One region of the Micromonospora sp. NPDC006431 genome, then DNA from elsewhere that is predicted to be linked to it. Evidence: riboswitches for the same ligand, from Rfam matches in the RefSeq annotation. Region 1 holds a riboswitch; each other region holds the start of a gene.
The links. A riboswitch is a leader RNA that binds a small molecule or an ion and turns the genes downstream of it on or off. The one in region 1 is predicted to bind cyclic di-AMP.
Positions count from the first base shown of each region.

Region 2: another riboswitch for cyclic di-AMP. It lies ahead of ACFYM6_RS18410 (transglycosylase family protein); the one in region 1 lies ahead of ACFYM6_RS01355 (NlpC/P60 family protein).
Region 3: another riboswitch for cyclic di-AMP. It lies ahead of ACFYM6_RS19960 (C39 family peptidase); the one in region 1 lies ahead of ACFYM6_RS01355 (NlpC/P60 family protein).
Region 4: another riboswitch for cyclic di-AMP. It lies ahead of ACFYM6_RS05340 (coiled-coil domain-containing protein); the one in region 1 lies ahead of ACFYM6_RS01355 (NlpC/P60 family protein).

Region 1 covers NZ_JBIAHQ010000001.1:275,684-279,045, reverse strand. The annotation lists gene dcd (dCTP deaminase) at 1-263, shown strand, start outside; gene ACFYM6_RS01355 (NlpC/P60 family protein) at 309-1,343, opposite strand; cyclic di-AMP (ydaO/yuaA leader) riboswitch at 1,356-1,491, opposite strand; gene ACFYM6_RS01350 (N-acetylmuramoyl-L-alanine amidase) at 1,724-3,362, shown strand, end outside.
Region 2 covers NZ_JBIAHQ010000010.1:14,297-17,658, reverse strand. The annotation lists gene ACFYM6_RS18415 (glycoside hydrolase family 3 C-terminal domain-containing protein) at 56-1,051, shown strand; cyclic di-AMP (ydaO/yuaA leader) riboswitch at 1,193-1,367, shown strand; gene ACFYM6_RS18410 (transglycosylase family protein) at 1,366-2,019, shown strand; gene ACFYM6_RS18405 (YbaB/EbfC family nucleoid-associated protein) at 2,195-2,656, shown strand; gene ACFYM6_RS18400 (M4 family metallopeptidase) at 2,797-3,362, opposite strand, start outside.
Region 3 covers NZ_JBIAHQ010000011.1:51,838-55,199, reverse strand. The annotation lists gene ACFYM6_RS19965 (alpha/beta fold hydrolase) at 1-757, opposite strand, end outside; gene ACFYM6_RS19960 (C39 family peptidase) at 861-1,718, opposite strand; cyclic di-AMP (ydaO/yuaA leader) riboswitch at 1,920-2,061, opposite strand; gene ACFYM6_RS19955 (hypothetical protein) at 2,352-3,137, opposite strand; gene ACFYM6_RS19950 (hypothetical protein) at 3,282-3,362, opposite strand, start outside.
Region 4 covers NZ_JBIAHQ010000002.1:390,876-394,237, reverse strand. The annotation lists gene ACFYM6_RS05345 (hypothetical protein) at 1-235, opposite strand, end outside; gene ACFYM6_RS05340 (coiled-coil domain-containing protein) at 344-1,411, opposite strand; cyclic di-AMP (ydaO/yuaA leader) riboswitch at 1,416-1,548, opposite strand; gene ACFYM6_RS05335 (cation diffusion facilitator family transporter) at 1,693-2,607, opposite strand; gene ACFYM6_RS05330 (HelD family protein) at 2,699-3,362, opposite strand, start outside.

The DNA of each region.
Region 1 (3,362 bases):
GGCTCGGGCTGCTCACCCACTCCACCGCCGGCTTCATCGACCCGGGCTTCTCCGGGCACGTCACGCTGGAACTCTCCAACGTGGCCAATCTGCCGATCACGCTCTGGCCCGGCATGAAGATCGGCCAGCTCTGCATCTTCCGACTCTCGTCGCCGGCCGAGCACCCGTACGGCTCGGCGGTCTACGGCTCGCGCTACCAGGGGCAGCGCGGGCCGACCCCGAGCCGGTCCTGGCAGAACTGGCGTACCTGGCCGACCCGCTGAGCACGACGCAGGGGCTCCCGCGACGCGGCAGCCCCTGCGTACCCGTCAGCCCGGGCGGCCGTAGCTGTTGATCTGGCCGTCGTCGACGCGTTTCATCGTGATCGGCTTGCCGGACTGGGAGGCGTGCACCACCCAGCCGCCGCCGACGTACATCCCGACGTGGTGCAGGTCGCTGTAGTAGAAGACCAGGTCACCGGGGCGTAGCTCGCCGCGGCTCACCCGCCGGGTGACGTCGTGCTGCTCGCGGGCGTTGTGCGGCAGGGAGACCCCGGCCTTGGCCCAGGCCGCCATGGTCAGGCCGGAGCAGTCGTAGTGGTCCGGGCCGGCGGCGCCCCAGACGTAGATCTTGCCGATCTGGGCGCAGGCGAACTTGACCGCGACACCGGCCGGGCCGCCCGGGTAGCCGGCGGGGCAGGGCGCGGGGCGCAGCGGTCCGCCGCCGCCGTTGCCGTACACCTTGAGCCGGAGCTTCTGGAGCCGGGCGATCTCGGCGTCGATCTGCTTCTTCTGGGCCGCGAGCTGAGCTTCGGTACGGGCCAGCTGGGCGACCATCGCGTCCAACGGCTTCTTCTTCGCGGCCAGCTGGTCGCGCAGCTCCATGACGGCCTGCACCTGCTCGTGCTGGTGGTGCGCGTAGCGGTCGAGCAGTTCGAGGCTGTTGACCACCTCGCTCGGCGACCGGCTGCCCAGCAGGGCGTTGACGGTGGAGAGGTTGTTGCCCTTGTACGCGTCGGCGGCCAGCCCGCTGACCTGCCCGAGGGCGGCGTCGACCTGGGCCTCGAGCGGGGCGATCTGCTTCTCCAGCGCGTCGGCCTGCTTGCGCCGGACGGCGAGCTGCCCGCGGGTGGAGTTGACCTGTTCGATGATCGGTTCGAGCTTGTTCCAGTCCTGGTCGATCTGGCGCTCGATCTCGGTGACCGACGGTTCGGCGTGGGCCGCCGTGGCGCCACCGGTCAGGACGACGGCGGTGCCGACCAGGGCGGCGAGGGCGGTGGTGAAGCGGGACCAGCGTGAACGCGGCGCAGCCGTCGACCGGTCGACCGACCGGTCCGACGGTGGCCGCGGGGCATGGTGTGCCACCGGGCTCCGTACTCCTTCTTCCTGACCGCCTACCGGGTTAGCTGACGGGTTCGGGCGGGAAGGGAGCCGCCCTACCGCATTGGCTGCGGATTCACCCCAGGTACCTGGGTCCCCGGCTCGCCTGGCGGCGACTCGGCGGTGTCGGACCGTCACCACCCGGGATGGACGGTGAACCTACCGGTCGACAACTGACCAGAGTAGGGACCGTCGTTATCAATCCGCAACCCGATCCGCCGTGACACTCCGTACGCAGATTCGGAAACCACCCGACCGTGAAGGTTTTTTACGCCCATCATCACCACCTGGAAAGGTATTGACCTGGGGCCATCTGCGGAGTGAGGGTGGGGACGCAGTCACCCCCATCCCTATCTGGAGGTTCGATGCACCTCTCAGCCCTGCCATCGCGCAGACGGATACTGCTGGCCGCCGCCGTCGCGGCGGCCACCGCTCTCGCGACCAGCGGTCCCACCGCGGCGGCGCCCCTCACCGCCGCCGGCACCATCGACAGCCCGGAGCGCCAGCAGCAGTACGCCGCCGCGGCGGCGGAGTACGGCGTGCCGCAGAGCGTCCTGCTGGGCGTCTCCTACCTGGAGTCCCGCTGGGACACCCACTCCAGCCAGCCCAGCACCAGCGGCGGCTACGGGCCGATGCACCTCACCGACGCGCAGCAGGTCGCCTCGGCCCCGTCCAGCGCACACGTGGACGAGAACGAGGACCCCCGCGGCGACGAGTCCCGCCCGCTCACCGTCGACCTGACCGCCGCCGCCGCGCCGGCCGGGGACACCCTGCCCCTGGCCTCGCTGCAGACCCTGGACACCGCCGCCGACCTCACCGGCGTGTCGAAGGAGGCGCTGCGCGACGACGCGGCGGCCAACATCCGCGGCGGTGCGGCGCTGCTGGCCTCGTACCAGCAGGACCTGGGCGGGCCGGTCGGCGCCGGCAGCGACCCGGCGGCCTGGTACGGCGCGGTGGCCCGGTACTCCGGCGCGGACACCGAGGACGCGGCGGCGGCCTTCGCCGACGAGGTGTACGACCAGATCGGCCAGGGCGCCACCCGGACCACCGACGACGGCCAGCGGGTGACCCTCACCGCCACCGCCGTCACGCCGGACCAGTCCGGGCTGCACAAGCTCGGCCTGCGCCGCGCCGAGCGGCCGGACGGCCTGGAGTGCCCAGTCCGCCTCGCCTGCGAGTGGATCCCCGCGCCGTACGGGGAGTACACGATCCCCGAGACGAACATCGTGGACTACGGCAACTACGACATCGGCAACCGGCCGGCCCAGCAGAAGCTCGAATACATCATCATCCACGACACCGAGGGCTACTTCGGCCCCAGTGTGGGCCTGGTGCAGGACGTGACCTACCTGGGCTGGCACTACACTCTGCGCTCGGTGGACGGGTACGTCGCTCAGCACATCAAGGCCAAGGACGTCGGCTGGCAGGCCGGCAACTGGTACGTCAACGCCAAGTCCATCGGCATCGAGCACGAGGGCTTCGCGGGCCACGGCACCTGGTACACCGAGGCCATGTACCGCGCCTCGGCCAAGCTGGTCCGACACCTGGCGCTGCGGTTCCAGATCCCGCTGGACCGGCAGCACATCCTCGGCCACGACAACGTCCCCGGCATCACCGCCGGGAATGTCGCCGGGATGCACTGGGACCCGGGCCCGTACTGGGACTGGTCGCACTACTTCGACCTGCTGAAGGCGCCGTTCCACTCGACCGGCACGCCGAACACCGGCCTGGTCACCATCGACCCGGACTTCGCGTCGAACAAGCCGGCCTTCTACGGCTGCAACCAGCAGCCGCCGGGTGTCCCGAAGCCGCCGCCGCCGGCCGAGCCCTGCCCGCTGCGGGGCTCCTCCTCGGTCATCCTGCGCACCGGCCCGAGCCTGGACGCGCCATTGGTCAACGACCTCGGCCTGCGCAAGGACGGCACGCCGAACACCATGTACATCAAGGATCACGGCGCCCGCGCCTCGGCCGGTCAGACGTACGCCCTCGCGGGCATCCAGGGCG
Region 2 (3,362 bases), on a different contig from region 1:
ACCCGCTACCGCCCCCTCGGCCTCGCCCTCCTCCTCGTCGCGGTCACCGCCCTGGCTGCACAGCTACCAATACCTGATCACCACGGTCCTGAAGGGAGAGCTCGGCTTCTCCGGTTTCGTCGTCTCCGACTGGAACGGCATCGACCAGATCGACGGCAGCGTCGGCTTCACCGCCGCTGAGGTCAGCACCGCGGTCAACGCCGGGATCGACATGGTCATGGTGCCCACCGCGTGGAAGACCTTCCTCAGCAGGCTCCGGACCGAGGTGCAGAACGGGCACGTGCCGATGAGCCGGATCGACGACGCCAACCGGCGGATCCTCACCAAGAAGTTCGAGCTGGGCCTCTTCGAGCGGCCGTTCACCGACCGGAGTTGGACGCCGACCGTGGGCAGTGCCGCACACCGGGCGCTGGCCCGGCAGGCCGTCCGCGAGTCCCAGGTGCTGTTGAAGAACGACGCCGGAATCCTGCCGCTGACCCGTGACAACAACAAGATCTTCGTGGCGGGCAAGAACGCCGACAACATCGGCAACCAGAGCGGTGGCTGGACCATCTCCTGGCAGGGTTCCTCGGGCAACATCACTCCCGGCACCAGCATCCTCCAGGGCATCCGCGCCGCGGTCGGTCCGACCACGACGGTCACCTACAACCAGCGCGGCACCGGCATCAACAGCAGCTACCGCGCCGCCATCGCGGTGGTCGGCGAGACACCGTACGCCGAGGGTCAGGGCGACCGTACGGGTGCCATGGGCCTGGACCGGGAGGACCTGCGCACCATCGTGACCCTGCGCAACGCCGGCGTGCCCGTGATCGTGGTGCTGGTCTCCGGCCGGCCGCTGGACGTCGCCGGCGAGTTGCCGAACTGGACCGCGCTGCTCGCCTCCTGGCTGCCCGGCACCGAGGGCGTCGGCGTTGCCGACGTCCTCTTCGGCGGGTACGCGCCGACCGGCAAACTGCCGATGACCTGGATGAACTCCGTCGGCCAGCAGCCCATCAACGCCGGCGACGGGCAGGTTCCGCTCTTTCCGCAGGGCTTCGGCCTGACGTACTGAATGGCGCTTGTAGAGCACCTGTGGACGCCGCGCAACTCGTACGGTGTGGCCTTCGCTCGGCCGGGTGAAGAACTTCACAAGAAGTGGGCGATCATCCGAAACTATCCCTAACGTCGACTGCGTTCGCGATCGCGGACACCCGGGCCGGTAACGCCTAATCCCGCCGCCGGCCCGTCGGTACCTGGACCTCAGGCGGGAGCGGGGGACCCACATGTTCCTCGGTGCTCGACACCTCGGGGTGAAGCCGCCCATCCGGCGGCCGGGCTCCTCGGCCCGAACCCGACAGCTCACCTCGTCGGCGTGGAGGAACCCACATGGCAACTGAACATGTCGCACGTCATCGACGCACCACCCAGCGTCGCGTCGCCGTCGGGGCGCTCGTCGTCGGCGCCGCCACCGGCGCCGCCGCCATCCTCGGGCCGGCCGCGCCGGCCAGCGCATCCAGCGTGAACTGGGACGCCATCGCCCAGTGCGAGTCCGGCGGAAACTGGCACATCAACACCGGCAACGGCTACTACGGTGGCCTCCAGTTCTCGAAGAGCACCTGGAACGGCTACGGCGGCCAGAAGTACGCCAGCCGCGCCGACCTGGCCAGCCGCAGCGAGCAGATCGCCGTCGCCGAGAAGGTCCTCGACGGGCAGGGCATCGGTGCCTGGCCGGTCTGCGGCAAGAAGGGCGGCTCGACCAAGCCCTACTCCACCAAGGACTCCGGTGCCACGAAGTCGCACAAGAAGGTGACCAAGGATCGGTCGTCCCGCGGCGACCAGCCGGCGACCCGCAGCCACCGGCGTACCGCGCCGACGTCGGGCGGCGCGACCTACACGGTCCGGTCGGGTGACTCGCTGTCGCTGATCGCGACGGCGAACCACCTCGCCGGCGGCTGGCAGACGCTCTACGAGCGCAACAAGCGCGTGGTCGGCGACAACCCGGGCCTGATCTTCCCAGGCCAGCACCTCCGCCTGCGCTGACGCCCCTGGCAGGTGGGGCGCCCCACATTGCGCGCTGATGCACGGAAAGAGTGGCCATCCCCGCCCGGGACGGCCACTCTTTTTCGTGAACGAGGCCCCGGGTGCTCGCGGTGTCCCGGTCGGGGGCGGTTGCTATCGTCGCGGTGCTCCGGAAAGACGTGAAGAAGGCGCGGATATGACCAACGACTCGTTCTCCGCGGCCGCAAGCCTCGACGAGCTGCTCACCAGGACGCAGCAGGCGCTGTCGGCCATGCGCTCGCGGGCGGCCGAGCACCCCGACGGCGATCCGGGCGAGCTGCTCCGCGCCGAGGGCGCGGCGGCCGACGGCCGGGTCCGGGCCGTGGTGGTCCAGGGTGGCCGGCTGGAGTCCGTGACGGTGGACCCGGAGCTGGCCGGGGACGGGGTGGAGGCGGTCTGCGGGCACGTCGTGCTGGCCGTCAACGCCGCCCTGGCCGCCCTCGACGCCCAAGTCAGCGCCTCGGCCCGGGCCGACGTCGACGCTCTGGCCGCGCGGCTCGGCGGCATCGAGGAGCAGCCGGTACGGCAGATGGAGCTGTTCAGCCGGGCGGTGGACGACGTGATGGCCCGCCTCAGCCGCGGCCCTGACGCGGGGACGCGGGCGGGCCGCCCGAGCTGAGGCGGGCATCGCCCGCTGTCGGAGCAGGGCGGCTCAATCCCGGCACGGACGCGCCGGGGTGGGCGCAGCACCCCACGTACGGCTGAGCCGGCGGAGCGGCCGGCCGTCGGGAGGACGACGACCGGCCGCTCGGGGCGTGCTCAGGAGACGGTGACCGCCGTGTCGTCGATGACGAACGAGGTCTGCAGGGAACTGTCCTCCACCCCGGTGAACGAGATGGTGGCGGTGGTCCCGGCCAGCGACGAGACGTCGAAGGACCGCTGTACGTAGCCGGCGGCCTTGTTGAGGTTGGAGTAGGTGGCCAGAGTGGTGCTGCCCGCCTTCACGGTCAGCTTGTCGTAGGCGGTGGTGGTCGTCGACTCCGCGCTGTCGATGTGCAGCCAGAAGGTGAGGGTCGCCCGGCAGCCGGACGGGATCGTCACCGACTGCGACAGGGTGTCGGTGTGGGCGGTGCCGTAGCCGTCGAGCCATGCCTTCCACGAGCCGCCGTGTGCGGCCTGGCCGGTGGAGCTGGTGATGACCCCGGAGGAGGCGCTCCAGCTCACGTTGCCGGACTCGAAGCCGGGGTTGGCCAGCTTCTGGCCGGAGCAGGAGCCGGTCGGCGGCGGAGTGGTGGTGCCGGAGCAGGTCGGGTCGCCGGACTGCGCCGGTACGCTGACGGCGTCCCAGGCGGCCTTGACGGTGTTGAACTCGGTGCAGCCGGTGC
Region 3 (3,362 bases), on a different contig from region 1:
CGGGCGCCGCGAACGGCGCGAGCAGGTCGAGGACCACGGCGGGGTCCTCGACGTGCGCGTTGTGGCCGAGCCCCGGCAGCGTCGCCACCGGCACGCCCAGCTCCTTGAGCTGCGCGTCGGACACCATCGGGTCCTGCTCCCCCCGGGCCAGCAGCACCGGCACATCGGTCGCGGCGAGCAGGGCGGGCAGCTGCGGCTCCCCGACCGCGAACGCGGCCGGGTCCATGGCCAGCCGCCAGCGGCCGTCCTCGCGGCGCAGCCCGGCGTCCACCACCGGATGGTCGGGAGCGAACAGCCCGGCCAGCCCGGCCACCCGCAGGTAACGGCGGGCGGCCTCGTCCCGGCTGGCGAACCAGGTCACCGGCCGCTGGGCGAGCTCGCGGGCCTTGTCCAGCTCGGCCGGCGACCAGGCGACCTTGATGCCGAGCCCGACCACCCCGTCGATCGGAAGCTGCCGCGTCCGCGCGGCCAGCGCCAGCGCCACCACCCCGCCGAGCGAGTGCCCGAGCACCACCAGCCGGTCCCGGGGGCCGAGCCGGTCGGCGACCGGGCCGAGCCCCGCCACCACCCGGTCCGCGAGCGCCTCGAAGGAGTACGCCGGCAGCTGCGGCGACCAGCCGTGCCCGGCCAGGTCGGGGGCCAGCCAGCGGCCCGCCCAGCGGCGCTCCAGCAGCGGCGCCCAGGGCAGCCACACCTCACCGGTGGCGCCCATGCCGTGCAGCAGCAGCAGCTGGCGGGTACCCGTCTCGTCGCCCATACGGCGCAGTGTGCCACCGGACGGACACCAGGCGCGAGACCGGCCCCGGATACGACGTCGGGCACCGGCTCCAGGAGCCGGTGCCCGACGTGCCGGGGTGGGATCAGGCGGAGTAGCCGCGGGTGCCGGCCCAGTTCGCCAGATCGATGGTGGTGATCCAGTACTCGGGCAGCGCCGGGTTCGCCGAGTCGGCGATCCGCACCGTCCGGCCGTCGTCCTTGTAGCCGACCACTGCGATGTAGTGGCCGCCGGGGAACGAGTGCCAGCCGCCGTTGGTGTCGGTGGCGGAGCCGGCGATGTTGACCACCACGCCGCGGCCGTCGGTGATCGCCTTGACCACGTCGGCCTGGAGCTGGTCCATCTGTGCCGGGGTCGCGGCCTGGCCCGGGATCATGTGGGTCCGGTACGGGTTGCCCTTGACCATCTGGTTGAGCCCGCGGGTGGTGTCCTCGGCCGAGTTGGTGCCGTTCTCGCCGGCGTTCAGCGGGGCGGCCATCGCGTCCTGGGTGGTCTCGACGCCGCTCGCGCTCAGCGCGTTGCGCACCGCGGCCGGACCGCAGTTCCAGTAGGCGGTCTGGGCCTCGTAGTTGTAGTCGAGGACCTTCGTCGACGGCGGCTTCGGCTTCGCCTTCGCGGTCTTCGTGACGTCCGGGTCCGGCTTGGCCGAGCTGGCCTTCGCCGACGGCGACCCGCTCGGCGACGCGCTGGGCGAGGCGGTCGGGGACGGGGCGGCGACCCGGGCCTCGCTCCGGGTGGCGACGTCACCGAGGCGCGGGGCCAGTTCGGCGACGGCGGCGGTGGTCTCCTGCCGGACCGGCGCGTCGTTCGTGCTGGCCAGTGCCGCGCTGGCGCCGCCGGCCAGCACGAGAGCCGCGGCGGAGCCGGCGACGATCTGGTACGGGCGCTCGGTCGCGAGGCGCCGCAGCTGACGCTTCAGGTGGTGCTTCACGTGTTCCTCCACGGGGGCCGGAGCGGCACACGCCGACCCGACGCGCGGAGTAGCTCACGCGCGTTCCTGGGCGGGTGGCCGCGGGAAAAGAGCGCCCGGCGGACCGGGCAGCGGGGGTCGGTTACCGGAACGGACTCGCGGGTCAGGCGAGCGCCGGCACCGTGGCGCCGTGGAGGCGGGGGGAGGATCGGGGGGTGGTTCGCACGAGGTTGGAACTCCTTCCGTGGCCGCCTACCGGGTTAGCTGACGGATTCGGGCGGGAAGTAGGCCCTACCGCGGGCCTCGGCTCGCGGATTCACCCCGGTGTTGCACTGGGTCCCCGGTTCGTGAGATCACGATTGAGCGGGTCGGCGCGGCGTCGCCACTTGCGATCGAAAACCGCACCGGACGCGCTGACACTACCGGTGGGTACGCCGCCTGCCAAGCGCGCCCACCTGCGTAAACGTCAACCACCGTTACCGAGATCGGAACAGCCGGTCACTGACCTGACTCAATGGGACGACCGTTTTTAACGGGAACCGTCGGGTGACTATCGGACATCCGGGTGGGGATCGAAGGGGAATTGCGGGGCTCGATCGCCCGGCCTGATCCGGTTGACCGTTTCCCCGGTCGCCGTGACCGGGCTCACCGAATTCGGATAACGATTCAGCCGACCCGCGCCGGACGCCACCGTGCGGGGTGCACCCCGACCGCGCCGGCCGGCACCGGGGCGAGGGTCTGGGTCACCGCCTCGGCGGGGCGTACCGGGACCGCTCCGGGGCGCACCGCCTCGGCGGCCGCGTACGCCTCCACGGCCAGCACCCGGGCCGCCTCGGCGGCCACTTCGGCGTCCCGCCAGGCCCGCCGCTCCCGCTCGGCGGCTGCCCGCCACCGGGCCCGCCGGCCGTCGCGTACCACCCGGGCCAGGGCGATCTCCTGCTCGGCCGGATGCCGGCGCGGGTCCCACCCGTTGCGCCCGGCGAGGACGTCCGCGAGCTGCCGGGCGGTCAGGTCGCCCTGCCAGTGCGCCGTCATGGCGGCGTGGTGCAGCCACCGCTCCCGGGCCGCGTACTCGGCCGGCGTCCGGGGCGTCCGCGGCTCGGGCAGCACGGCGGCCCCCGCGAACCGCCGGGCGGCCGCCTCGGCCTCGTCGTACGCCCGCCAGGCCCGGTCGACCTCGTCGTGCGCGGTCAGCCACTGCTCGCGCCACCGGCGGGCGGTCTGCCTGGCCCCGCCGGCGGCGACCGCCACCTCGTCGGCGTACCGGCGCAGGTCGGCGCGGCGGGCGGCCGCCACGGCGGCCGGGTCGGGGGCGGGATCCGGCGGAGTCCCCCGCTCGGGCCGGGCGACCAGGGCGGCGAGCACCCCCAGGGCGAGCACGAGCAGGGCCGACCAGATGGCGGCGGCCACGGGAACCTCGGTCAGGAAGTGGTAGAGAAGAGTCTGCTTCATGGTCGGCACCTCACGGGAACGACGTGGTGGAGAGGTCCGCACGGCCGGCGGGGCGGGGACGCGACCGGGTACGGGCGCCGCCACCGGGCCGGTGCGGGGGTGAGGTTCGGGTACGGCGTGGGCGGACCGGGCCCGCCGGGCTCGTCAGCGGGCGGGCGGGGCCCGGGAGCCGACGGTCGCCGGGACCAGCCCGACCAGGACGCGGTGCCGGTCGCCCGGGGCGAC
Region 4 (3,362 bases), on a different contig from region 1:
CCCACGGGGTGAGCAGCGCGCTCGCCAGCCCGACCAGCCAGACCGCCACGCTCAGCGGCGCGAAGAGGTATGTGACCAGCAGCCCGGCGGCCGGATAGACCACCTCCGGGTCGGCGCCGCGCAGCCCGGCGATGCCGAGGGTGACCAGCACCAGGTCGGCGCCGAGCCAGCCCAGCGAGGTGACCAGGTGCAGGGTGAGCAGTGCCTTGCGCGTGGTGGGCGAGAGTCGGCTCATGCCCTCGATGCTCGGCCGTCGCCGGCCCGGCGTCGTGGGCCGCGCGACGACATCCGGCGTACGTCGGTGGGCGTACGGTGGCCCGCCGGGCGGCGGGCCACCGCGGGCTCAGTACACCGACAGGTGCACGTGGTTGGTGTGGTCGCTGGACGGGTCGCCGTTGCCCCCGCTGTACGCCTTCCACCCGCTGCTGGGCAGCCAGATCTGCTTGTACCAGATCACGTAGAGCACGGCGAGCGGGTCGGCATTGCGGATGAAGTACGCGGCCAGGTTGTTGCCGTACGTCTTGTCGCCGCCGGTGGCCACCCCGCCGAAGCCGTTCTTCTGGGCGGCGAAGTCGCAGGCCCGGCCCTTGGGATGCTCACCCGAGCCGCTGGGCCGGTAGCAGGAGACGTACCGGGTGAACCCGGCCGCCTTGGCCTGCTGGAGCGCGTGCAGCGTGCGCGGGGTGATGCAGCCGTCGGCGGGCGTCGGGTCGTTGACGCTGCACGACTCCGCGGGCCAGGAACCGTCGGCGTTGCGCTTCGCGGGGGTGGCGTTGGCCCGGGACGTGCCCTGCACGCTGCCGCCGGCGGTGCCGGTGGTTCGGTTGTTCGCCACCTCCAGCGCGCGTTCCGCCTGTGCCTTGCGCTTGGCCATGATCGCGACCTGCTTGCGATGTTCCCGGATCTCGCCGTTGAGCGCGTTCTGGGTGCGGGTGGCCTGGTCCCGGGTGTCGATCAGGTCGCGCAGGGCCCGGTCCTCGTGTGCGGCGACCTGCTGCAGGGTGAGCGCCCGGTCCATGAAGCCCTCCGGGTTGCTGCTGCCGAGCAGCGCCGCGGCGGTGCCGAGCCGCCCGGTCCGGTAGGCCAACCCGGCGAGCTCACCGACCTTGGCGTCGCGTACACCCAGCTCGCTGTTGATCGTCTTGAGCTGGGCGGTGAGCTGCTGCTGCCGGCTCACCGACCGGTTCAACGCGGTCCGCGCCTCCAGCCAGCCCTTGCTGGCCGCGTCGAGCTGCGCGCGCAGCGCCGGTGTGCCGCCCTCGTCGTCGCCGGGTGCGGCGGCGAGCAGGCCGGTCGGGGGAGCCGCCGAGGCGGGGGAGACCGGCGTGGCCGCGACGCCGAGGGCGAGCGCCGCGACGAGCAGGGCCGCCAACCGGGCGGCCGTCCTTCGTACAGGTGCCACTGGTGGCATTCACGTGTCCTTCCGTCAACCGCCGACCGGGTTAGCTGACGGGTTCGGGACGGAAGATCCCTACCGCTGACGCGGATGCACCCCAGGTACGTGGTTCCCCGGCTCGCCGTGCTGTGGCGATTAGGCGACGGCCACCGCGGACGCTGCTGGGCGTCGCCCGGCGGAAGCCGCGACCGAGCCTACCGGCGCTGTTCCGGCCCGTCGCCGTAGGCGGCGAACGGGAATCGGGCATAAGCCGGCACTAGTGCACAATAGCCACTTGGAATTAAGGTTGTCCTCAATTACCACTCGACGGATCCGCACGCGCCGGGTGACGCCCCGGGTTCGATCTGCAACGTGGCGTGATCGATCCGGAAGTCATCGTGCAGCGCGGCCCGCGCGGCGGCGAGCACCTCGCCCACCTCGGCGTCGGGGGTGGTGGTCAGGTGCGCCGAGGCCACGTCCATGCCGGAGGTGAGCGTCCAGACGTGCAGGTCGTGCACCTCGGCGACGCCGGGCACCGCGGCCAGCCGGTCGTGCACGGCGGTCACCTGCAGGTGTTCCGGGGCGGCCTGCACCAGGATGCGGACCGCGGCCCGGCCGAGCCGCCAGGTGCGCGGCAGGATGAACAGCCCGATCGCGACGGCCACCAGCGGGTCCGCCCACCACCACTCGGTGAACGTGATGACCAGGGCGGCGCCGATCACGCCGAGCGAGCCGAGCAGGTCGCCGAGCACCTCCAGGTAGGCCCCGCGCAGGTTGATGCTCTCCTGCGCCCCGCTGCGCAGCAGCCCGAACGCGACCAGGTTGGCGAGCAGGCCGAGCACCGCCACGGCGAGCATCGGCCCGGCGAGGACCTCCGGTGGCTCGCCGAACCGGCGGACGGCCTCGACGAGCACGTACGCGGCGACCGCGCCGAGCAGCACCGCGTTGGCGAGGGCGGCCAGCACCTCCAGCCGGTAGAGCCCGAAGGTGCGCTGCGGATCGGTCTCGGCGCGCCGGGTGGCGGTGATCGCGGCCAGCGCCATGCCGATGCCGAGGACGTCGGTGAACATGTGCCCGGCGTCGGAGAGCAGGGCCAGCGAGCCGGTCGCGAAGGCGGTCGCCGCCTCGACCACCATCAGGGCGCTGAGCAGCCCGAAGGCGGCCCAGAGCCGGCCCCGGTGGCGGTGCGCGGCGTTGGCGACCGTGCCGCTGTGGTCATGACCTGCGCCCACGCCCACACCCTTCCGTTCCGCACCCCGGCCCGACCCAATCTATGCTCACATCGCTATATGTGCGAGTGAATGGGCGTCGCCGGAGCCGCCGTCAGCCCACCGGGTCGAGGGTGGTGAGGCGCTGGGTGGCCCGGGAGAGCGCCACGTAGAGCGTGCGGACGCCGGACCCCGGATCGGCCCGGATCTCGCTCGGGGCCACCAGCACCACGCCGTCGTACTCCATGCCCTTGGCCTGGAGGCTGGTCACCACCTGCAGCCGGCCGCCGCCCAGCTCGCCCAGCCAGCCGGCGACCTCGTCCCGGCGCGGCACCGGCGTGATCACGCCGACCGTCCCCTCCACCTCGGCCAGCAGGGCGCGCGCCGCCGCCACGGTGGCCGGCGCCAGCTCGGCGGGGGGCACCGCCAGCTCGACCGGCTCGACGCCGGTGGAGCGGACCGCGGTGGGCAGCGGCAGGTCCGGGTAGAGCCGGCGGATCTCCGCGGCCGCCACTGCGAAGATCTCCGCCGAGTTGCGGTAGTTGGTGGTCAGCTCGTACCGGTACCGGCGGCGCCGCCCCAGCGCCTGGTCCCGGGCCCGGGTCAGCTCCTCCGGGTCGCCGGTCCAGGCGGTCTGCGCCGGGTCACCCACCACCGTCCACGAGGCCAGCCGGCCCCGCCGGCCGATCATCCGCCACTGCATCGGGGAGACGTCCTGCGCCTCGTCGACCACCACGTGGGCGTAGTCGCGGTAGTCCTCCGGGCGCTCGCGCGCCGCG